Regions from separate parts of the Tsuneonella sediminis genome, predicted to be linked through region 2. Evidence: predicted binding sites of a transcription regulator. Region 2 holds the regulator's gene; each other region holds the start of a gene.
The links. The regulator LexA, encoded in region 2, represses DNA repair genes until DNA is damaged. The targets are predictions, from matches to a motif close to GTTCCNCNCTTGTTCT.
Positions count from the first base shown of each region.

Region 1: a site for LexA is predicted at 1,393-1,408, ahead of ACPV3N_RS01805 (putative DNA modification/repair radical SAM protein). Genes of this name have one in related genera too.
Region 3: a site for LexA is predicted at 6,291-6,306, ahead of ACPV3N_RS05145 (ATP-dependent helicase). Genes of this name have one in related genera too.

Region 1 covers NZ_JBNCBU010000001.1:346,654-354,644, reverse strand. The annotation lists gene ACPV3N_RS01815 (DUF6504 family protein) at 1-782, shown strand, start outside; gene ACPV3N_RS01810 (PilZ domain-containing protein) at 792-1,286, opposite strand; gene ACPV3N_RS01805 (putative DNA modification/repair radical SAM protein) at 1,411-2,655, shown strand; gene ACPV3N_RS01800 (UdgX family uracil-DNA binding protein) at 2,652-4,091, shown strand; gene ACPV3N_RS01795 (error-prone DNA polymerase) at 4,093-7,668, shown strand; gene ACPV3N_RS01790 (LysE family translocator) at 7,766-7,991, shown strand, end outside.
Region 2 covers NZ_JBNCBU010000001.1:223,193-231,183, reverse strand. The annotation lists gene pip (prolyl aminopeptidase) at 1-604, shown strand, start outside; gene ACPV3N_RS01165 (anthranilate synthase component II) at 604-1,203, shown strand; gene trpD (anthranilate phosphoribosyltransferase) at 1,200-2,192, shown strand; gene trpC (indole-3-glycerol phosphate synthase TrpC) at 2,189-2,977, shown strand; gene moaC (cyclic pyranopterin monophosphate synthase MoaC) at 3,120-3,629, shown strand; gene lexA (transcriptional repressor LexA) at 3,679-4,374, shown strand; gene ACPV3N_RS01140 (ComEC/Rec2 family competence protein) at 4,365-6,581, opposite strand; gene gltX (glutamate--tRNA ligase) at 6,611-7,991, shown strand, end outside.
Region 3 covers NZ_JBNCBU010000001.1:1,001,061-1,009,051, reverse strand. The annotation lists gene ACPV3N_RS05165 (FAD-binding oxidoreductase) at 1-836, opposite strand, end outside; gene ACPV3N_RS05160 (hypothetical protein) at 951-1,505, shown strand; gene ACPV3N_RS05155 (DEAD/DEAH box helicase) at 1,628-3,037, shown strand; gene ACPV3N_RS05150 (response regulator transcription factor) at 3,214-3,912, shown strand; gene ACPV3N_RS05145 (ATP-dependent helicase) at 3,977-6,280, opposite strand; gene ACPV3N_RS05140 (hypothetical protein) at 6,395-7,000, shown strand; gene rsmD (16S rRNA (guanine(966)-N(2))-methyltransferase RsmD) at 7,057-7,602, opposite strand; gene ACPV3N_RS05130 (pseudouridine synthase) at 7,599-7,991, opposite strand, start outside.

The sequences.
Region 1 (7,991 bases), 120 kb from region 2:
GGCTGATGGAGCCGATCCGTCACCGGGACCTGCTCGACCAGGTGGTCGCCGACCTTGCCGCGGACATGGCGCGCGAGCTCGAGGGCCAGGGACTGGGGGCACGCCGGCTCGAACTGGGGATGTGGCGGGTCGACGGTGAAGTCGTGGTACGCCGGCTCGAAATGGCCGCCGCCACGCGCGAGGCGGCGCATATCGTCCGGCTGTTTTCCGCCCGCCTCGACGATGTCGACGCAGGCTTCGGGATCGAGACCGTGCGCCTGCGGTCGAGCTGGGCCGAACCGCTCGCGCTGGCGCAGGCCGATATCGAAGCCGCCGCCGAGGAACACGGTACCTCGCTCGCTGCCTGCATCGACCGGCTGACCGTGCGGCTCGGCCCGTGCGCGGTGCAGCGCCCGGTGCTGTACCCCAGCCACATTCCCGAACGCGCGCAGCGCTGGCAGCCCCCGCTCGAGCCGGAGCCCGCGGCCCAGGGCGAACTCGCGTTCCACGCGCGGCCCCTGAAGTTGCTCGACAAAGCCGAGAAGATCGCGGTGCTCTACGCCACCCCCGACGGCTATCCGCAGCGCTTCCGCTGGCGGGGCGAGGTGCACGAGGTGGTTCGCGTCGAGGGGCCGGAACGCATCTCGCCCGAATGGTGGCGGGAGAGGGGCTCGGCGCGCCTGCGCGATTATTACCGGATCGAGGACCACGCGGGTCGGCGATACTGGATCTACCGCCTGGGCCTGATCGGTGACGGGCGGGGCGGGGTGCCCGACTGGTTCCTGCAGGGGCTGTGTGCCTGAGCGGTGCCGCTAGTATCCCGCTGGACCGCCACGGCGGAACCTCGCGAGCACCTCGGCGAGCGATGACGCCGGTCCCGGCAGCGGGGTGCTGGCGACAGCGGGCTGCTCGACCGCCGGGGTCTTGCGAAAGGTCGATGACCGGCGGCGGCCCTGCGTGATGTTGCCCACGCTCGCGATGGGAACCTCGCGCACGCGGGTCAGCGCGGCCGTCTCGGCGACCACCTCGGCGGACAGCGCCTGCTTGAACACTACTCCGCACGAATCGTGCTCCGACCAGACGATCGTGCATACGGCCTCGTGGTCGCCCCAGCGCAGCAGCGCGGTGGCACCAGCACCGGGCGGATCGACGGCCTCGAATCGGGCACCCGATACGGAGATGTCGGCGAGGGTCCCGGTCGTCAGCGTGGTCATGGTCTGCAGGATCGCGGGGCAGGTGGTCTGCACGCGCCGGCACGCGCGGCGGTCGACGACGGTTTCGGGTTCGTGACTGCGCAGCGGCTCCATCGCGTTCGAAGATTGCCCGGAATGCTGAACATCGGCTGGCGGAAACTGGTGAACGCCGCGTTCGCCATCACCGAAATCGACATTCTCCTGTTGCGAACCGGGCGTGAGAACATATAAAGAACATATGGGTACGCAGTCCATCATCGAGAAGCTCGAAATCCTCGCCGACGCGGCGAAATACGATGCGTCGTGCGCGTCGTCGGGCACGGCAAAACGCAATTCGAGCGGCGGGAAAGGCATCGGTTCGACCGAGGGGATGGGCATCTGCCATGCCTATGCACCCGACGGCCGCTGCATTTCGCTGCTAAAGATCCTGCTGACCAACCATTGCGTGTTCGACTGCCATTACTGCGTCAACCGCAAGAGCTCGAACGTGCGCCGTGCCCGATTCACACCGCAGGAGGTCGTGGATCTCACGCTCAGCTTCTATCGCCGCAACTACATCGAGGGGCTGTTCCTTTCGTCGGGCATCGTGAAGAGTTCGAACCACACGATGGAGCAGTTGGTCGAGGTCGCCCGAATTCTGCGCGAGGACCACGATTTTCGCGGCTACATCCATCTGAAGACCATTCCCGAGGCCGACCCCGAACTGGTCCACCAGGCCGGGCTCTATGCCGATCGCGTTTCGATCAACGTCGAATTGCCCACCGACGCGGGCCTCACCCGTCTCGCGCCCGACAAGAACGCCCGCCAGATCGAGGGCGCGATGGGCAAGCTGAAGAGCGACATCGTCGAGGCGAAGGACAACCGGAAACGCTTCCGCCACGCCCCGCGTTTCGCGCCCGCCGGCCAGTCGACCCAGATGATCGTCGGCGCGGACGCGGCAAGCGATGCGGACATCGTCGGCAAGGCAAGCCGGCTCTACGACAGCTTCCGCCTGCGCCGCGTCTACTACAGCGCGTTTTCGCCGATTCCCGACGCCAGCGCGGTACTGCCGCTGAAGCGCCCGCCGTTGATCCGCGAGCATCGGCTCTACCAGTCCGACTGGCTGATGCGGTTCTACGGCTATCAGCCGCAGGAGGTGATGCAGGCGACCGAGGCCGACGGCAACCTGCCGCTCGATATCGACCCCAAGCTCGCCTGGGCATTGAAGTTCCGCGAGCGGTTCCCGGTGGACGTCAACCGGGCGGGACGCGACGAACTGCTGCGTGTTCCGGGGTTGGGGGTGAGGGCGGTGAACCGCATCCTTGCCAGCCGGAGGCACCGGACCATGCGGCTCGACGATGTCGCCAAGCTCACGGTCTCGATCGCCAAGGTGCGTCCGTTCATCGTGACCGCCGACTGGCGGCCGGTCCTTCTTACCGACCGGGCCGACCTGCGCGCGCTGCTCGCGCCCAGGCAGGAGCAGCTCGAGCTGTTCGCGGCATGACCGCCCTCCAGCACGTCAAGTCGGGCACGTATTACGTCGTGGCGCTGCCCGAGGCGGACGACTTCGATTTCTGGCGCGAACGGGCGCGCGGACTCGTCCAGTGCGACGTGCCGCCCGACCGCGTCGCGTGGGTCGAGCCGGGCGGGTCGGGCAACCTGTTCAGCCACGGGGATCGCCGGGTCCCCGTGCCGCCGGCCGATGCCCCGCCGGTCCGCGCGAGCAAGGCGTTCGTGCAGCTTGCAAGGAGCGCGATCTGCCATTCGGACCCCGAACGGTTCTCGCTGCTATACCGCCTGCTCTGGCGCTTGCAGGCGAACCCGCGCCTGCTCGAGGACGGCGCGGATCCCGATGTGCGCCGGCTCGACGAGCTCGCGCGCACGGTGCGCCGCGACATCCACAAGATGCGCGCCTTCGTCCGCTTCCGCCTCGTCGAGAGCGAGGACGACGAGGCGGGCGAGCATTACGTCGCGTGGTTCGAGCCCGAGCATCACATCCTGCGCACCAATGCCGGCTTCTTCGTGCGCCGGTTCGCCAACATGGAGTGGTCGATCCTGACGCCGAAAGGTTCGCTGCACTGGGATGGAACGGTACTCGAGGAAGGCCCTCCTGCCCGGCGTTCCGATGCACCTTCGGGCGATCCGACCGAGGACTTGTGGCGCAAGTACTACGCGTCGATCTTCAACCCCGCGCGTTTGAAGATCGGGGCCATGCTCAAGGAAATGCCCCGCAAGTACTGGAAGAACATGCCCGAGGCGGCGCTCATCCCCGAGCTGGTCGCAGGGGCGCAGTCGCGGGAGTCGCAGATGGTCGCCGCCGGAAGCCTAGAGTTCGAGGAAAGGCCCGAAACGCTAGCGGCCGTCGACAAGGCGATCCACGCCTGCCGCAAGTGCCCGATCGGCAGCCTCGACAATCATGCGGTGATGGGGGAGGGGCCGCAGGACGCCGCCTTGATGATCGTCGGCGAGCAGCCGGGAGATCAGGAGGACCTAGCCGGCCGGCCCTTCGTGGGGCCTGCCGGGCAGCTGCTCGACCGCCATCTCGAACGCGCGGGGATCGATCGCCGTTCGGCCTACGTCACCAACGCGGTCAAGCACTTCAAGTTCGTTCAGCGCGGCAAGCGACGGCTGCACCAGTCGCCCACGGCGAAGGAGATCGATACCTGCCGCTGGTGGATCGAGAGCGAGCGCGCGATCGTGCAGCCCAGGCTCATCCTCGCGATGGGCGCGAGCGCGGCCCGCGGGATGCTCGGCAAGACGGTCAGCATCTCGAAGGCCCGGGGGGCCCCGATCCCGCTGGAAGATGGCAGCGAACTGTGGGTCACCGCGCACCCCAGTTACCTGCTGCGCCTCGATGGCGCCGCGCGTGAAGAGCAGTCGCGAATGTTCGACGCCGATCTCGCCGCGGTAAAGAACCGGCTCGCGGAACTGACGGCGTGACGTGCCCGAGAACGACCTCCTCATCCCGCGCCGGCGGATCGAGCTCGACGATCCCGCTGCCGTAGCCCCGCCGCCGCGCGCCCCGTTCGTCGAACTGGGGCTTGTTTCGAACTTCAGCTTCCTGCGCGGCGCCTCGGATGCGGTCGACCTCGTGCTGACCGCGCGCGCGCTGGGCTACGACGCCATCGGCATCGCCGATGCCAACTCGATGGCCGGCGTGGTGCGCGTCCACACCGAGGCCCGCACGCTCAAGATGCGGCCCGTCATCGGCTGCCGGATCGAGACGGTCGAGGGGCTGGCCTTCCTTGCCTATCCCACGGATCGCGCTGCCTACGGCCGCCTGTGCAGGCTGATCAGCGCGGGGAGGATGCACACCCTCGAAGGGGAATGGCAGGCCAAGGGCGCGTGCGACATCGATCTCGCGATGCTGGCCGCGCATGGCGAGGGCGTGCAGCTGATCCTGCTGCCGCCGGACGACCTCGAAGCCCGGTTCACCGTGCCGGCCTGGGCTAGCAACGTCGTTTCCCTGGGCCGCGAACAGGTGCAGGATGCGGTCAGTGGAAAATTCTTTCAGCTTGTCAGTCACCTGGCGGCGGGGCTTCCCACTCTTCGGCACCTCGCCGCGAGTCATCTTCACGCCGGCGACGACATCGCGCGGATCGACCGGCTCGATACGCTTGCCCGCGAGAGCGGGTTGACCCTGCTCGCCACCAACGACGTGCATTATCACGCGCCGGACCGGCGCCCGTTGCAGGACGTGATGGTGGCGATCCGGCACAAGACGACCGTCGACAAGGCCGGCCACCTGCTGTTCGGCAACGCCGAGCGGCACCTCAAGAGCCCCGCCGAGATGGCCACGCTGTTCGCTCGCTGGCCCCACGCCATCGCAGCAGCGCGCGCGGTGGCCGATGCCTGCACGTTCAGCCTCGACGAACTGCAATACGAGTATCCGCAGGAGATCTATCCCGACGGCATGACGCCCCAGGCGTTCCTCGCACGGGAAACCTGGAAAGGGGCAAAATGGCGTTATCCCAATGGCTTGCCGGAAAGTGTTGCCGCGACGATCGAACGCGAACTGGCACTGATCGGCAAGCTCGACCTCGCGCGCTACTTCCTCACCATCAAGGACATCGTCGACTACGCACGCGGGGTCGATCCGCCGATCCTGTGCCAGGGACGCGGCTCGGCGGCCAACTCGGCGGTCTGTTACTGCCTCGGGATAACCAGCGTGGACCCGGCCAAGCACGCGCTGCTGTTCGACCGCTTCATTTCCGAAGAGCGCAAGGAACCGCCCGACATCGACGTCGACTTCGAGCACGAGCGGCGCGAGGAAGTGATCCAGCACATCTACCGCCAGTACGGCCGCCACCGCGCGGGCCTGTGTGCCACGGTGATCCACTATCGTCCGCGCATGGCGATCCGCGAAGTGGGCAAGGCGATGGGCCTGTCCGAAGACGTGACCAGTGCGCTCGCGCGCACCGTGTGGGGCGGGTGGGGCAAGGAGATCGGCGAGGCCCATGTCGCGGAAACCGGCCTCGACGTGGGCGATCCCCACCTCAGGCGGGTTCTCAAGCTGACCGAGCAGATGATCGGAATGCCGCGTCATTTGTCTCAGCACGTGGGCGGGTTCATCCTCACCGATGGGCCGCTGACCGAGACCGTGCCGATCGGCAACGGGGCGATGCCCGACAGGAGTTTCATCGAGTGGGACAAGGACGACATCGAGGCGCTCGGCATCCTCAAGGTCGACGTACTTGCGCTCGGCATGCTGACCTGCATCAGGAAATGCCTCGATCTTGTTGAAAACACCCATGATCGCACGCTGACGCTGGCCACGGTCCCGCGTGAGGACCCGGAAACCTACGCGATGCTGCGCAAGGGCGATTCGCTCGGGGTGTTCCAGGTCGAAAGCCGCGCGCAAATGAACATGCTGCCGCGACTGCGCCCGCGCGAATTCTACGATCTGGTGATTCAGGTCGCGATCGTCCGCCCGGGGCCGATCCAGGGCGACATGGTCCATCCCTACCTCAAACGCCGCCGCGGGGCCGAGCAGGTGGTGATCCCGGCGCCGGGTCCCGAACACGGCCCGCCAGACGAGCTGTCGAGCATCCTCGAGCGGACGCTGGGGGTCCCGATCTTCCAGGAGCAGGCGATGAAGATCGCGCTCGACGCGGCGAAGTTCTCCAGCGCCGAAGCCAACCGGTTGAGAAAGGCGATGGCGACGTTCCGCAGCCGGGGCATGGTCGACGAGCTGCAGGACATGATGGTCGAGCGCATGGTGCAGCGCGGCTATGACCGCGAGTTCGCGCAGCGCTGCTTCAACCAGATCCGCGGTTTTGGCGAATACGGCTTCCCCGAAAGCCATGCGGCGAGTTTCGCGCACCTCGTCTACGTATCGAGCTGGCTCAAGTGCCACTTTCCCGCGGCGTTCGGCTGCGCGCTGCTCAATTCGCAGCCGATGGGCTTCTACGCCCCGGCGCAGATCGTGCGTGACGCCGTGGAGCATGGCGTCACGGTGCTGCCCGCCGACGTCAACGCGTCGCAGTGGGATTGCACGCTCGAGGTCACGGGCGAGGAGAAGGCAGGGTCCCGAGACAGCGCCAGGGCAGACAAGGGCCGCCTCGATCGCCACGTCGCGCTGCGCCTCGGCCTCAGGCAGATCGACGGGCTGCCCGAGCACGTCGCCGCCCGCCTTCTGGCCGAGCGGGCCGAACGCGGGGCCTTTGCCGATGTCGCGGCGCTGCGCGATCGCGCCGGCGTGAGCCCAGCGCATATCGAGCGGCTCGCCAGCGCCGACGCGTTCCAGTCGTTGCGGCTGCCCCGACGCCAGGCGCTGTGGGACGCACGCAGCCTCGTCGGCGGGCCGGACCTGCCGCTGTTTGCCTTTGCCGAGACACGCGACGAGGGGACGGAGGCGCAGCCCACCGCGCTTCCCGCGATGCCGCTCAGCGAAGAAGTGGTCGCCGACTACCAGACCACGCGCCTCAGCCTGAAGGCGCACCCGATGGCGTTCCTGCGCGCCAGCCTGGCCGAGCGCGGCTTCGTGCGGGCCTGCGACCTGCGCGCGCGCAAGTTCCGCTCGATGGTGCAGGTCGCGGGCGTGGTCCTGATCCGCCAGCGGCCGGGCAGCGCCAAGGGCGTGTGCTTCATCACGCTCGAGGACGAAACGGGAGTCATCAACCTCGTCGTCTGGCCCGATCTGAAGGAAAGGCAGCGCAAGGTGGTGATGGGATCGCGACTGATGGAGGTGCGCGGCCGGGTCGAATACGACGATGAGGTGATCCACGTGATCGCCCATCATATGACCGACGCAACGCACGAGCTCCACCGTCTGAGCGACGACCTGATCCGCACCCCGATCGCCCGCGCCGACCATTGCAACAACCCGCTGCCGGGCCGGTCGGGCCCGCGCGACGACTTGCGCCCGGACACGGACGATCCAAGCGCAAGGCCGCCGGTCGAGCCTTGGGAGCCTCCGCCTGCCAACAACCGGGAGTGCGGCTTTCACGGCCACCCGCGCGACACGCGCATCGTCCCCCGGCTCATGCCGCTGCCACCAAGCCGCGACTTCCACTAGCTCTTGTCCAACAGCATGTCGGCCGGGAGGGAAAGCCGCGCTCCGGCCTCGCTCGCTTGAATCGACGAATCGACCGTGTCCCCCTAGCGGGCGTACGGTGATCGATCCCGAACGCCTTGCCGCCTTCGCGCTGATGACCGCAGTCACCAGCATCGTACCCGGTGTATCGATGCTGTTCGTAATGGCGCGAACCATCATGAACGGTTGGCGCAGCGGACTTGCGGCTCTGCTGGGGATGCAACTGGGCTATATCGTCTGGTGGCTGCTGGCCGCACTGGGTCTCGGCACGATCGCCGCAGCGTGGCCCAGGGCTTTCACGGCGC
Region 2 (7,991 bases):
CGCGCTCGCCTATGCCCAGAAATATCCCGAGCGAACCACCGAGCTGGTCCTGCGCGGCGTGTTCCTCGCCCGCGCAAAGGAACGAGACTGGCTCTACACCTATGGGGCGAGCGAGGTGATGGCGGAACAATGGGACAGTTTTTCCGGCCATATACCCGAGGCTGAACGCGCAAACCTCGTGCAGGCTTACTACGACCGGCTGACCAGCGAGGACGAAGCCGTGCGCCTCGCCGCTGCGACCGAGTGGTCGTTGTGGGAGGGCACCGTGGCGACGCTGCTCCCCAACCCAACCCTCGTTTCCGATTTCGAGGACCCGGCCAAGGCGGTTCCCTTCGCCCGCATCTGCGCGCGTTTTTTTCTCAACGATTTCTGGCTCGACGAAGCGGAACTTCTGAAGAACGTCCACAGGATCCGCGACATCCCGGGAATCATCGTCCAGGGTCGGCACGACATCTGCACTCCGCCCGCGTCGGCGTGGGATTTGCACAAGGCGTGGCCCGAGGCGGAGTTGTGGATCGTTCCGGATGCCGGCCATTCCGCTGGCGAGCCCGGCATCATCGATGGGCTGGTGCGCGCAACCGACAAGTTCGCTAGCAGGACCTGATGAGCCCCGGCCCGACAATCCTCGTCGTGGACAACTACGACAGCTTTACCTTCAACCTCGTCCATTACCTGATGGAACTGGGAGCCGAGGTGCGGGTAGAGCGCAACGACGCGCTGACGGCAGCGGAGGCGGTACGGACTGACGCGGCGGGTTTCCTGATCAGCCCCGGCCCCTGCACCCCGGACCAGGCGGGGATAAGCCTCGACCTCGTCGCCGCCTGCGCCGACGGGGGCAAGCCCCTGCTTGGAGTATGCCTCGGCCACCAGTCGATCGGGCAGCACTTCGGCGGCAGGGTCGTTCGCGGCGGACTGATGCACGGTAAGACTTCGCCGGTCAGCCACGACGGCAGCGGCGTTTTCGCGGATCTGCCTTCGCCGTTCAGCGCGACACGCTACCATTCGCTCGTGGTCGAGGAAATTCCCGCGGTACTGGCTGTCAACGCGACATCGGACGACACCCACGTCATGGGGATTCGCCACGCAGAGCTGCCGATCCACGGCGTGCAGTTCCATCCCGAATCGATTGCGACCGAGCACGGCCATGCCCTGCTGGGCAATTTCCTTGCGCTGTGCGGGCTGGAAGCAGGAGTGGCCGCATGAGAAGGCTCCCGGAAGCCGAGCCCCATCTGACCGAGGCGCAGGCCGAAGAGGTCTTCGGCGCGCTGCTCGACGGCGAAGCGAGCGAGGAGGAGATCGCCCGCTTCCTGTGCGAGTTGTCCGACCGCGGAGAGACTGCCGACGAGATCGCGGGCGCGGCGCGGGCCCTGCGCGCGCGGCTGGTCCCCGTCCGCGCGCCGGCCGATGCGATCGACGTATGCGGCACCGGGGGCGACGGGCACCACACGCTCAACGTGTCGACCGCGGTCAGCCTGGTGGTCGCCGCCGCGGGCGTGCCGGTCGCCAAGCACGGCAACCGCGCGGCAAGCAGCAAGGCGGGCGCAGCCGACACGCTCGAGGCGCTTGGCCTCGACATGGAAGCTGCGGGAAGAACCGCCGAGAAGACACTGGAAACGATCGGAATCTGTTTCCTGTTCGCCAAGAATCACCATCCCGCCATGGGGCGCATACAACCGATCCGCCAGCGGCTCGGCCGCCGGACCATATTCAACCTCATGGGACCGCTGTCGAACCCCGCAGGGGTCAGGCGACAGCTTATCGGCATCGCGCGTCCGGCCTATGTCCCGATCTACGCCGAGGCGAAGGCGCGGCTCGGCAGCGAGAGGACGCTGATCGTCTCGGGCGACGAGGGTCTTGACGAACTGAGTCTCGCCGGCGGGAACGAGATCGCCGACGTCCGGGGTCACGAATGGGAACTGCGCCGCGCGCGTGCCGCAGACGCGGGCCTGCCCACCGCGCCGATCGAGGCGATCCGGGGCGGCGACGCGGCCCACAATGCCAAGGCGTTGAGGGCGCTGCTGATGGGCGCACCCGGCCCCTATCGCGATGCCGTGCTGTTCAACGCGGGCGCAGCGCTGATGATCGCGGGCAAGGCGTCCGGTTACGCCGAGGGCGCCGAGCTGGCGGCAGAAGCCCTCGATTCGGGCCGGGCCGAACGCCTGCTCTCTGACTGGATCGATCTCGCGCGATGAACAGGCTCGACGAGATATGCGCGACAAAGCGTGAGGAGGTCGCCGCTCGCAAGGCGACGGCGACGGTTGCCGACCTTGACCGGCTCGCGAGCGAGCAGAGCGCGCCGCGCGGTTTCCGCGATGCGCTGGCATCTCGGGTGGCGGACGGCTTCGCGCTGATCGCCGAAATCAAGAAGGCTTCGCCCTCAAAAGGGCTCATCCGCGCCGATTTCCGTCCCGCCGAACATGCCGTCGCGTACGAGCAGGGCGGCGCGGCATGTCTCTCGGTGCTGACCGATGCGCCCTATTTCGAGGGTCACGAGGATTATCTCGCCGACGCGCGCAGAGCCTGCACGTTGCCGGTGCTGCGCAAGGATTTCATGATCGATCCCTGGCAGGTCGCCGAAGCGCGCAGCATCGGGGCGGATGCGATCCTGATAATCGTCGCCGCGCTGGGCGATGCGGTCATGGAGGAGATCGAGGCGGCCGCACTCGAGCGCGGCATGGACGTTCTGGTCGAGGTGCACGACGAGGCGGAGATGGAACGCGCAGCGCGTCTGCGGTCCCGGCTCATCGGGGTAAACAACCGCGATCTCAGGTCTTTCCGCACCGATCTTGGCACGACCGAAAGGCTGGCCCCGCTGGCACCGGAGGGCACGCTGCTGGTGGGCGAGAGCGGCATCGAAACGCATGCGGACTGCACGCGGCTCGCAAGGGCGGGCGTGCGGACGTTCCTGGTGGGCGAGAGCCTGATGCGGCAGGACGACGTCGCCGCTGCCACGCGCGCGCTGCTTGGTCGGCCGTGAGCTTTCCTACACCCCGCAGGGCGTGGCATAGGGGAGCGATGGCCTCGACTATCGCATTTCCAGCCCCCTGCCCTCTGCTTCCGTCGGTCGCGGCCGTTATTGCACCTGGACTGCGTGACATGTGTGACACGGACAAGCGTGAATGACACTCAGTCACCTCGACAGCAAAGGTGCCGCACGGATGGTCGATGTCGGCAAGAAGTCCGCCACGGCGCGGACCGCCACCGCCAGCGGACGGATCCGCATGAGCGCAGCCGCGCTTCGTGCCGTGCGGGACGGCAGCGGGCCCAAGGGCGATGTTCTCGCCGTGGCGCGGGTCGCTGGGATAATGGCGGCCAAGAAGACCTCCGAACTCATACCGCTATGCCACCCGCTCCCCCTTCAATCCGTGAAGCTCGACTTCACGTTCGAGGCCGATGCCGTCACCGTTGCGGCGCGGGTTTCCCTCACAGACCGGACGGGCGTTGAAATGGAAGCGTTGACAGCCGCTTGCGTCGCGCTTCTGACAATCTACGACATGGGCAAGGCGCTCGACAAGAGCATGGTGATCGAAGCTGTGCGATTGCTGGAAAAAACCGGCGGCAAGTCCGGCGACTGGCGCGCGACCGAGGCAGTTCCTGCGCGGGTTGACGAATCGCAACAAGTTTCCTAATTGTTCCGCGTTCGTTCCCGGATTGGGACGGTTTGTCGGGGATAGGCCCATGCTCACGGCCAAGCAGCGTGAACTTCTGCAATTCATCACCGTTCGCCTCGAGGAAAACGGCATCTCGCCGTCGTTCGAGGAGATGAAGGAAGCGCTCGACCTCAAGAGCAAGTCGGGTGTGCACCGGCTCATTTCCGCGCTCGAGGAGCGCGGGTTCATCCGCCGCCTGCCGAACCGCGCACGCGCGCTCGAAGTGATCCGCCAGCCCGGGGATTCGGTGGCCGCTCCCCGCAACGGACAGGCTCCGCGCGCGAACGACAATGTCGTTCCGCTCCGCACGCCGGCCGCCCCGCGGCCCGAGCCCGCGAACGACATCGTCGAACTGCCCCTGCACGGCCGGATCGCCGCGGGCATGCCGATCGAGGCGCTGGAAGGCCAAAGCACGCTGCCCGTTCCCGCCGCCCTGCTCGGCCCCGGCGAACACTACGCGCTCGAGGTTTCGGGCGACTCGATGATCGAGGCCGGTATCTTCGATGGCGATTTCGCGCTCGTGAAGCGCACCGACGTCGCCCGCGACGGAGAGATCGTAGTGGCGCTCGTCCGCGACGAGGAGGCCACGCTCAAGTTCCTGCGCCGGCAGGACGGGATGATCCGGCTCGACCCCGCGAACGGCGCTTACGAGCCGCAGCTCTACCGTGCGGCCGAGGTGAAGGTTCAGGGCAAGCTCGCAGGTTTGCTGCGCCGCTACCACTGATTCCGGCGCAGGGGGTCGCCCCCCCGCGCCGTCCACCAGGGGTGCGAACCCTGCCCGCTTGCCACCGTAGTGATCCGCCGGGCCTCGAGGTCGATGGCAAGGCCCCCGCTCTGCTGCAGGAAGCGCCGGTCGGCTTTCAGCCAGCGCGGACGGCAACTGCGGGGAAGGTAGCGGTCCGCGATGACGATGTCCGACGCCTCGCATGCCGCCGCGAGTGACCGGTCCTCGATCCGCGACCGGCTTCGTGCCAACAGCAGCAACCAGTCACGCCCGCCGCGTTCGAGCGCGATACTGCAGAAGTCCCGGCTGCATCGCGCTCCCGACCAGCGCTCGAGCGGTATCGGCACCCCCTCCTGGCCGGCGAGCTCGAGCAGGTTGTCACGGGCGAAGCCGCTCCTCCCCTCGCGCAGCACCAGCAAGCGCTCTCCCTCCCCTGCGATGCCGACATTGCGCCCGTCACTGCCGACCAGCAGGTTGGGAACCGGGGTCGCGACCAGCAGCCCGGCTGCGAGCGCCGCCGGAACCAGTCCGAGCATCCGCACCCGCCCGTGCCACAGCGCAAGCCACGCTCCACCGGCAAGGAAAAGGCTGAAGGTGCCCCACCCCATCTGGGGCATAAGCCGCACCGCCCCCGGCTGTTCGGCGGTGAACCGGGCGATCCCAAGCAGCGCTTCGAGCGATTTTCCCGCGAGCCACCAGGCCGGCGCGCCGCCGCCGAAGAGGTCGAGCACCAGTGCGAGTGCGATCGCCGGCATCGAGATGAATGACACCAGCGGAATGGCGACCACGTTTGCGAACGCACCGTAGAAGCCTGCGCGGTGAAAGTGGAACAGGACGATCGGCATCAGCGCGATCTCGATCACGAGACCCGTCAGGAGGAGGATGGCGAGGCGCCGCCCCGTCCGTGCAAACCAGCTTTCCTCGCGCGCGGCAAGGAACGCGCGCACCGGAGCCGCCTCGTGCAGCGCAACGATCGCGATCACCGCGGCGAAGCTCATCTGGAAGCTCGGTCCGACGAGAGCCTCGGGCCAGGCAACCAGCACCGCGAAAGCAGCAACCGCGACCATTCGCATCGACAAAGGCTCCCGCCCCAGCGCAAGCGCGGCGAGGACGAGCAGGGCACCGAGGCAGCTTCGCACCGTCGGTACTTCCGCCCCGGTAAGCAACGTGTAGCCGATCCCCGCAATCGCACCGATCAACGCTCCGGCCACCGGCAGTCGGACCCGCAGCACCAGCCAGGGCCACAGCGCGAGGAGGCGGATGGCGAGGAAATAGGCCGCCGCGATCACAGCGCTCACGTGCACTCCGCTGATCGACAGGAGGTGCGTGAGGCCCGAATCTCGCATCGCCTCCTCGTCGGCGATGGAGATGCCGCCACGGTCACCGCTGGCGAACGCGGCGGCGATGGCCCCTTCGGAGCCGGCGAGCCGGGAACGAACGTGGGAGGACAGCGCGCGCTGGGCGCGGGCGATGGTTCCGCCGCCAGGCGCCGCCTCGATCGTCTCGACCTCGCCCAGTACGCTGCCCGTGGCAGAGAGGCCGGCGAACCAGGCGGTCCGCGCAAAGTCGTAGGCACCCGGCACCAGGGGCGCTGCGGGAGGCATCAGGCGCGCCCGCAGCCGCACCCGAGCCCCTTCCTCGGCCCCCACCGGCAGTGCGTCCGGCGCCACGTTGACCCGCACCTTGCGGGCCATACCCGCCTCCGCATCGCGATAGGCCAACGTAAGCCTCACGCGTCCTTCTGCCGGTTGGTCTTCGCGAGCAAGGACGCGCCCGTCGATCCACTCGGTCTTGGGGTACAAGAGCGGCGGTGCCCCCACCACTTCGGAGCGGATCCAGACCAGCGTCACGCCGAACGCGATCACCAGTCCCACGGAAATCGCGGCACGGCGCAGATGCGTGCGCTCGCCGCTCTCGCGCCAGATTGCCGCGGCGGCTACGGCCACCAGCAGCGACGCGCCGGTAAGAACCAGCCAGGCTACCGGACCCGGGAGTACGAACCAGCTCGCGATCCCGACTACGAGCGCCACGGTCAGCCACGGCGCGCGATCGAACGCTGCTTCTTCGAGAAAGGCTTCCGCCCTTGCCACCCCACTGGACAAGGCGCGCGCCTTGCGCCAAGGCCGCTGCAGTGCAGCATCGGCGGGCGTTTCGCCCTCCCGGTCTTCGTCGGACAGGGGAACCAGCGGCGCTGTGCGGATCGCCATGAAGTTACTGGATAAGGACGAGAATTCGGATGGCAAGCGATAGCGCGAAGGTGGTCACACGCTTTGCTCCATCGCCGACCGGATTCCTGCACATCGGGGGCGCGCGCACCGCGCTGTTCAACTGGCTCTACGCCCGCCATCATGGCGGAAAGTATCTCCTGCGGATCGAGGACACCGACCGCGCCCGCTCGACCGAGCCGGCGATCGCGGCGATCTTCGACGGCCTGGGCTGGCTCGGCCTCGAGGGTGACGAGGAACCGACGTTCCAGTTCGCACGGTCAGACCGCCATGCCGCGGTTGCGCACGAGTTGCTGGAAAAAGGGGCGGCCTATCGCTGCTACCTGACTTCGGAGGAACTCGCTGAACGCCGCGCCACGGCGCAAGCGGAACGGCGCACGTTTCGCATCGACAGCGAATGGCGTGACGCCGACCCTTCTGCCTGGCCTGAAGACGCGCCCTATGTCGTGCGTATCAAGGCCCCGCGCGAGGGTGAGACGACCATCGGCGACGAGGTCCAGGGAACCGTTACCGTCGCCAATTCCGAAATCGACGACTTCGTCCTGCTCCGGTCGGACGGCACGCCCACCTACATGCTGGCCGTGGTGGTCGATGACCACGACATGGGCGTCACACACGTGATCCGCGGCGACGACCACCTCAACAATGCCTTCCGCCAGATCGTCATCCTGAATGCGATGGGCTGGACGGTGCCGGTATATGCGCATGTCCCGATGATCCTTGGCGCGGACGGCGCGAAGCTCTCCAAGCGTCACGGCGCGGTAGGTGTCGACGCTTACCGCGACGAGATGGGCCTGCTGCCCGAGGCTGTCTTCAATTATCTCCTCCGGCTCGGCTGGGGACACGGCGACCGTGAGGAGATCTCCCGCGAGGAGGCGATCGCACTTTTCGACCTGGCCGGCGTGGGCAAGAGTCCGAGCCGCTTCGACATCAAGAAGCTGCTCAACCTCAATGGCCATTACATTCGCGAGGCAGACGACGAGCGGCTTGCCGCGCTGGTCGCTCCGCTGATCGGAGTCCAGGCCGATGAAAAGCTGCTTGCCGAAGCCATGCCGCAGCTCAAGCTTCGCGCCAAGGACCTCCACGAACTCGCCGCGGGCGCGGCATTCCTTTTCAGGCGGCGCCCCCTTTCGCTCGACGAGAAAGCCGCAGCCCAGCTCACCGAAGACGCGCGCGTCCTCCTTGCAAGCATTTCTGCGCGTCTTCGGAACGAAAGCGACTGGACGGTGGCCGCGCTTGAGAGCAATCTGAAGGCATTCGCCGAGGAACAGGGGCTGGGACTCGGCAAGCTGGCGCAGCCCATGCGTGCGGCATTGACGGGGACGACGACATCCCCGGGGATTTTCGACGTACTGGCCCTGCTTGGCCGGGATGAAGCCCTTGCGCGGCTTG
Region 3 (7,991 bases), 780 kb from region 2:
CCGGCGAGCGGTGCGCGCGCAGCGGGAAGATGGGCGAGGACGTTTCCGAGCGTTTCGTGAGGCAGGACTTCGAACCCCTCCAGGGCAGCACCGGCCACGTCCTCGGCATGCAATAACAGCCCGCGCGCCACCTCGAGCGAGGGGACCCCGGCCCAGAGCACCCGGCGATCCGCGATCGCGGGCAGCAATCGCAGCGTCGCCGCGGTCACGATTCCCAGCGTTCCTTCGGATCCGATCAGCAACTGCTTGAGGTCGAAGCCCCGGTTGTCCTTCTTGAGCGGGGTGAGCGCGGAAAAGACGCTACCGTCGGCAAGCACCGCCTCGAGCCCCGTTACCTGCGCCCGCATCGAGCCGTGCCGCAGGACCTGGGTGCCGCCCGCGTTGGTCGAGATGAGCCCGCCCACGGTGGCCGAGCCCTTGCCGCCGAGCGTGAGGGGAAACCGCAGGTCTTGTGCTCCGACGGCTTCGTGCAGGGTCTGGAGGACGACTCCCGCCTCGCAGACGACCTGGCGGGATTTGGCATCGAGCGAGCGGATCGCGGCCATCCGGCGCAGCGAGACGAGCAGGGCGTCCCCCCCCTCGTCCGGGGTCGCCCCGCCGCACATTCCGCTGTTACCCCCCTGCGGGACGATCGGAACCGCGTGCCTTGCGCAAAGCTTCACGAGCGCGGCCACCTCGTCGGTCGAGGCGGGCGATGCCATCGCCAGCGCGCGACCGGTGAATCGTCCGCGCCAGTCGGTGAGCCAGGGAGCGATCAGATCGCAGTCGCGCGTGAGCCCGCGTGGACCCAGCAGCTCGCGCGCTTCGACGAGAAAGGCAGAGCGATCGGTTGGCACCGCGCCCCTATGACACGCCGCCGGGACCGTGCGCCAGACTCCATTGTTCTCTTTCCCGGCCGGATTAAGCCGCTATTCAACCCCGTGCGCTATTGGCGTCCTGATCGCTGGACCATGAACCCGACCCTCGCTCTCCTCGCCCCCTTGGCGCTGCTGGTCCCTTCGCTGGGCGACATGCTGGGAAGCGAGCAGCAAAGCCAGCTTCTGCCTCCCCCCGAGCCAATCGAAGCCGCGCCGCGTAGCCCCGTGGCCCCTCTCGACTTCGTCGACGGATCAAGCGTCCGCCAGGTGCGGATCGAGCAGCGCGTGACGATTCGCATAGCTCCCCGCGATCCGGCGGTCCGCCCCTCGATGCTGGCCCAGATGGCGCCCGACGCCGGCGCGCCGGCGCGCTTCGCGGAGAGGAGGATGGGCAAGTGCGTGCCGGTAAGCGGGATCGCCGCGGTCGAGCCCGATTCGGGCGGCCGGCTGCTTCTGTTCATGCGCGACCAACGGCTTGTCAGCGCCAGCCTCGATAAGGCGTGCAGGGCGCGCGACTTTTATTCCGGCTTCTATCTCGAGCGGACGGGTGACGGCCTGCTGTGCGTGGATCGCGACAAGCTGCATTCGCGCGCGGGTGCGAGTTGCGGGATCAGCAGGATGCGTCAACTCGTCGCCGCGGGCGACTGAGGGCCTGCGAATCTTGACTTCGAGGCCGTTTCCGCGCAGGGGCGCGCGCGGAACGCAACGGATATTCTATCCGTATACGCTTCGGGCGCTCGCCGCCCCCTAATCCGGAAATCGTAAACCGCATGACATTTGCCGATCTCGGCCTCTCTCCCGAATTGCTGAAGGCGGTCGAATCGGCCGGCTACACCGAGCCTACGCCGATCCAGGCCCAGGCCATTCCCCCAGTGCTCATGATGAAGGACATCATCGGCATCGCCCAGACGGGCACCGGCAAGACCGCCAGCTTCGTGCTGCCGATGATCGACATCATGAGCCACGGCCGCCGCCGCGCGCTCATGCCGCGCTCGCTTATCCTCGAACCGACGCGCGAACTTGCCGCGCAGGTAGCCGAGAACTTCGAGAAGTACGGGAAGAATCACGACCTCAAGATGGCGCTGCTGATCGGCGGCGTGCAGATGGGTGACCAGCTCAAGGCTCTCAACGAGGGCGTCGATATCCTCATCGCCACGCCGGGGCGGCTGATGGATCTCTTCGAGCGGGGCAAGATCCTGCTGACAGGTTGCGAACTGCTGGTCATCGACGAGGCGGATCGCATGCTCGACATGGGTTTCATCCCCGACATCGAATTCATCTGTTCGAAGCTTCCCGAGACGCGCCAGACGATGCTCTTCTCGGCGACGATGCCGCCTCCGATCGAAAAGCTGGCGAAAAAGTTTCTCGACAATCCCAAGCGCATCGAAGTCAGTCGCCGCGCCTCGACGAACGAGAACATCACCGCGTTCAAGGTGCCGGTGAAGGCGCGCGACAAGCGCAGCACCCTGCGCTGGTTCCTGGAAAACGACCTCGTCGAAACGGCGATCATCTTCGCTAATCGCAAGACGACCGTGCGCGATATCAACAAGAGCCTGCAAAGCTACGGCTTCCGTTCCAGCGAGATCCATGGCGACATGGATCAGGCGAGCAGGATCAAGGAACTCGACCGGTTCAAGAAGGGCGAGGTCAACATCCTCGTTGCGTCCGACGTCGCCGCCCGCGGCCTCGACATCAAGGGCGTGAGCCACGTTTTCAACTTCGATACGCCGTGGCATCCCGACGACTACGTCCATCGCATCGGCCGAACAGGCCGTGCGGGCAACAAGGGTCGCGCGTTCACCTTCGTCGCCGAAGACGACGCCGAGGCGATCGAGAACGTCGAGAAGCTCACCGGCGCACCGGTGCCGGTATTTGGCAAGAAAGACGTGCGGGTCGAACTGAAGGCGCCCGAAACCAGAGCACCGAAAAGCGATGCGGGCGAAGCGGACCCACAGGGTGACGAGCCTGCGGCGGACCGAGGGTCCCAGGCTCGCGAGCGCCGTCCGCGCCGCGAGCGCGGCGACGCGCCCGCCCGTCCGCCCCGCGAGGCCGAACCGCGCGCCCAGCGCGGCGCCCGCGGGGACCGCACGCGCCGCGACGAACGTGACGATGACGCTCTCTCGAAGCCAGGCGAATGGAACGGTCCCGTGCCCGGATTTCTCGACGTGGGCTTCGGCTGAACGCTAACTTTCGTCATCGCCTGACCCTGCCTTTCGCGGACTTGTTCTGTTCCGCGTTATCCTGCAATCGCCTGTCATCAGGATTTGCGGGATCGGGGGCCTGGGCCTTGTCAAAGTCGCACTATATTCATTTGCTGGACGGCAGTTCTTCGCGCCGGGCGAGACTTGCTAATGCGATGAACGCGCACGGTCTCCATACCGAGATCTACGAAACCGCCGACGAGCTGCGCGGGCAGTACGGACGGTCGGGGTATCCTGATCAGGGCGCGGTCCTGATGAGCGATGACGATCACACTGATCTTGCCGCCATGATCGCAGACATGCGCGAGGCCGGTTGCTTCCTGCCCGTCGTCGCGTTCACCGCCGATGTTCCCAAGCCGCGCCGGATCGTGAGCGCCCTGCGGGCCGGGGCGGTCGACTATCTGTGCTTCCCTGAAGACCTGGCGATCGTCGGCAGTACGGTCGAGGCGGTGATCGAACATGCGGCGAGTCTTGCCCGTCATTACGAAATGACCGCGCTCGCCAAGACCCGTATCGCCCGCCTGTCCCGACAGGAGCGTCGTGTCCTCGAATCGGTGATTGCCGGAGCCACGAGCAAGGAAACCGCGCGTCAGATGGGCCTGAGTAACCGCACGGTCGAAGTGCACCGCGCCGCAGTGCTGGCCAAGCTCGAGGTCGCCACCTCTGCAGGCGCGATAGCGATGGGGATCGCGGCGGGCATCATGGCCACGATCGACGATCGCGCGCCCAAGGAGCCAGACGAGGCTGTGCGGTCGACGCTCGCCGTTCGCCGGATCGGAACCGGCTCATCGCTGATCCCGCCGCCCGGCCGCATGATGGCCGCAGGACCGGAATTGTACCGGCAGGCGAGCTGATCGGCTTCCGCGCGCGTTTCAGGTTCCAGTCGGCGGATGGCAAGTCGGCCATCGCCGAACCGGTTCAGGCTGCACTGACGAAGCTGTCGATCACCCGCTTGCGGCCGGCTTGCTCGAACTCGATTTCCAGCTTGTTGCCTTCCTGATCCAGAACTTCGCCGTAACCGAACTTGTCGTGGAACACGCGCTGGCCAATCGCGATGTCGGTGCGAGGCTTGGCGGCGAAACTGGCGGCGCTGCGCGTATTTTCCTTCACCCGCGCAGGCGTGGAATCATAGCCTGTCGCCACCGCGCGCTGCCAGCCGGGGCCGCGGGTGAGGGTGCGCGCCGGCTGGACCCTGGCGACGTGCGCGAAGGGATCGTCGTGCTCGCTCATCTGCGCGCGCCATAGCGAGGCTCCGCCGGTGAGCGTGGTCTCTTCGGTGACGTGATCGGCCGGCAGTTCGCCGACGAAGCGGCTCGGGATCGAGCTCGTCCACTGGCCGTATATGCGCCGGTTCGCCGCATGGACGATGGTGCAGCGCCGCCGGGCGCGGGTAATCGCGACGTAGGCGAGGCGCCGCTCCTCCTCGAGACTGGCGAGCCCGCCTTCGTCGAGCGCGCGCTGGCTCGGAAACACGCCTTCCTCCCAGCCCGGCAGGAACAGGTGATCGAATTCGAGGCCCTTGGCGGCGTGGATGGTCATGATCGTGACCTTTTCGCCTTCGTCGGCGCGGTCGTTGTCCATCACCAGCGCGACGTGCTCGAGGAAATCCTGGAGAGTGTCGTACTCCTCCATCGCGCGCGCGAGTTCGCTCAGGTTCTCGAGCCGTCCGGCGGCCTCGGCGCTCTTCTCGGCCTTGAGCATCGCGTCATAGCCGCTCTCGTCGAGGACGGTGCGCAGCAACTCGGCAGGCCCGGTCGTCTCCGCAAGTTCGCGCCAACGCAGGAACTGTCGCATGAGGTTCGCGATAGTGCCGCGTGCACGGGCCGGCAGTTCGTCGCTGTCGGCAAGCTGAAGCGAGGCGGCGGCCAGCGGCAGCCCCGTGGCGCGGGCGTGGCGGTGCATCTGCTCGAGCGTCTTGGCCCCGAGCCCACGCTTGGGCTGGTTGTAGATCCGCTCGAAGGCAAGATCATCGGCCGGCTGGGCGATGACGCGCAAGTAAGCGAGAGCGTCGCGGATTTCGGCCCGCTCGTAGAAGCGAAAGCCTCCGATGATCCGGTAGTTTAGGCCGATCTGGATGAAACGGTCTTCGAATTCGCGGGTCTGGTACTGCGCCCGCACCAGGATCGCGATCTGGTCGAGCCCTGCGCCTTCGCGCTCCAGCCGCTCGATCTCCTCGCCGATCCGGCGGGCTTCCTCCGGCCCGTCCCATACCCCGATGACGCGCACCTTTTCGCCTGCGGGCATCTCGGTCCACAGCGTCTTGCCAAGCCGCTCGCTGTTCGCGTTGATGAGGCCGGAAGCCGCGGCGAGGATGTGCGGCGTCGAGCGATAGTTCTGCTCGAGCTTGATCACCGCCGCACCGGGGAAGTCTTTTTCGAACCTGAGGATGTTAGCCACCTCTGCCCCGCGCCACGAATAGATGGACTGATCGTCGTCGCCTACCACACAGATGTTCTTGCGCTCCTGGGCGAGCAGGCGAAGCCAGAGGTACTGGACCTGGTTGGTGTCCTGATACTCGTCGACGAGGATGTACTTGAAGCGTTGCTGATAGTGCTGGAGCACCTCGCGATGCTCGCGGAATACGTTGAGCATGTGCAGTAGCAGGTCGCCGAAATCGCAGGCGTTGAGCGCCTTGAGCCTATCCTGGTAGCGGGCGTAGAATTCCTCTCCCTTGCCGTTGGCGTAGGCCTCGTTCTCGATCGCATCGAGGTCCTTGGGGTTGAGACCCCGGTTCTTCCATCGATCGATCAGGCCGGCGAGCTGGCGAGCCGGCCAGCGCTTCTCGTCCAGCCCGGCCTCCACGATCAACGCCTTGAGCAGCCGCAGCTGGTCGTCGGTGTCGATGATCGTGTAGTTCGATTGCAGGCCGGCGAGTTCCGCATGGCGGCGAAGCATCTTTGCCCCGATCGAATGAAAGGTGCCGAGCCACGGCATTCCCTCGACCGCCTGGCCGATATGCCGTCCGACCCGCTCGCGCATCTCGCGCGCGGCCTTGTTGGTGAAGGTTACGCACAGGATCTCGCTTGGCCATGCCCGGCGCGTTGCGACGAGATGAGCCAGCCTTGCGGTCAGGGCAGCGGTCTTCCCGGTGCCGGCCCCTGCAAGCATCAGCACCGGCCCTTCAGTCGTCAGGACTGCTTCGCGCTGGGGCGCGTTGAGTCCTTGCGCATACGCCGGGACGTCGTGCCTGGCGGCGCTGGGAGTTGGGACTGTGTCGGACATGCGTTTCCCGTGAACAGCTAGGGAACAAGGAGCTGCGGTGCAAGGGCCGGGCGGAACCGTGCAGCCGTGCTGCGCGTAGTGACACGGTAGATGGAAGTTCCGGAGAATTTCACAATGAAGAGACTGATCCTTGCCGGTGCCGCCGCGCTGGCCTTCGCTGTTCCCGCAGCCGCGCAGGATGCGGGCATGTCCCACTCGATGGAGATGTCCGCCCAGCAGAAGTCGATGTACGACAGCTGGCCCGCCGATCGGCAGACCTCCTATGATGGCTGGCCGCACGACTACCAGATGTACTTCTGGACCCTCACCCCGACCCAAATGACCGGCTGGTGGGCGCTGACCGACGAGCAGCGCGGCAGGGTCTATGCGATGACACCCGAGCAGCGCGTCGCAGCGTGGACCGCGATAGAACGCCAGATGGCGGGCATGCCGGCCGGGAACGCGTCGGCGACAGCAAGCGCGGCGACCACCGCTGCCGCCACAGCGAGCACGTCGGATCCGCGCTTCGTAAGCAACGCGGTGGTGCAGACGACCCCGGCCGACCCCGGACCGCCAACCGGCGACCTGCCGATTTGCAGTCCCAATCAGCAGGACAACTGCATCAACGCATGGGAAGCCGGCAAGCGCGGGCCGGGCGTTGCGCGGCCGCTCAATTACTGGCCGGGCAAGCCGGCGAGCGAAATCCCGGGCAAGAAACCGGCCGAAAAGCCCGGAATGTAGGCACAAGAGAGATCGAAAGAGGATGGGGCGCCCCCCTCAGCAGGGAGGCGCCCTTCCTATTGGGCCAGGCGGAGGAGCCGCAGTCGTGCCTTGCCGACCTTGCGGTCGGCTTCGATGGAGAGGGTGCGGACCGCCAGATCCTCGGTCGCGCCGGTTTCGACCGCGACCCACGTGGCCGGACCGACCCAGCCGAGCCGCAAGAGGCGATCGAGCGCGACACCCGCGGCGCCGGTCCCATAGGGGGGGTCAACCAGGATCATGTCGTGCGGCATCTTCGCCGCACCCAGCGCCGTTACCGATCCTGCGCTGACCGTGGCGCGCGTCCGCGCATCGAGCGCGGCAATGTTGGCCCGGATTGCGTCGAGCGCCGCCTTGTCGTGTTCGACGAACAGACACGAAGCGGCACCGCGCGAAAGCGCCTCGATCCCGAGTGCCCCCGATCCCGCGAAGAGATCGGCGACCGCCAGTCCGTCGAAGTCGCCGATGCGGCTCGCCAGCATGTTGAACAGCGTTTCGCGCGTGCGGTCGGCGGTCGGGCGGGTGGATTCCCCTTTCGGCGCGACCAGCCTGCGGCCGCGCCATTCGCCGGCGATCACCCTCATGTGCGAAGGCTCTTGCGCAGCCTTTCGACCTGGACCTGCGGGATCTCGACCGCCGTCCCGCGGGGAAGGTCTCCCAGGTTGAACGGACCGTAACCAACCCGCAGCAGCCGGCTGACCTGCAATCCGAGATGTTCGAGAACGCGCCGAACCTCGCGGTTCTTGCCCTCGGTCAGCGTCAGCAGGACCCACTGGTTGCGTCCGCCCTTTCCACCCTTGGCCGCTCCCTCGAGGTCCGCCTCGATCCGGCCGTAGCGCACCCCTTCGATCTCGACCCCTTCGATCAGTTCGTCGAGCTGGGCCTGGCTTATCTCGCCGAATACGCGGGCCCGATAGGTGCGGGGCACGTTTGAGGCGGGCAATTCGAGCGCACGCTTCAGTTCGCCGTCGTT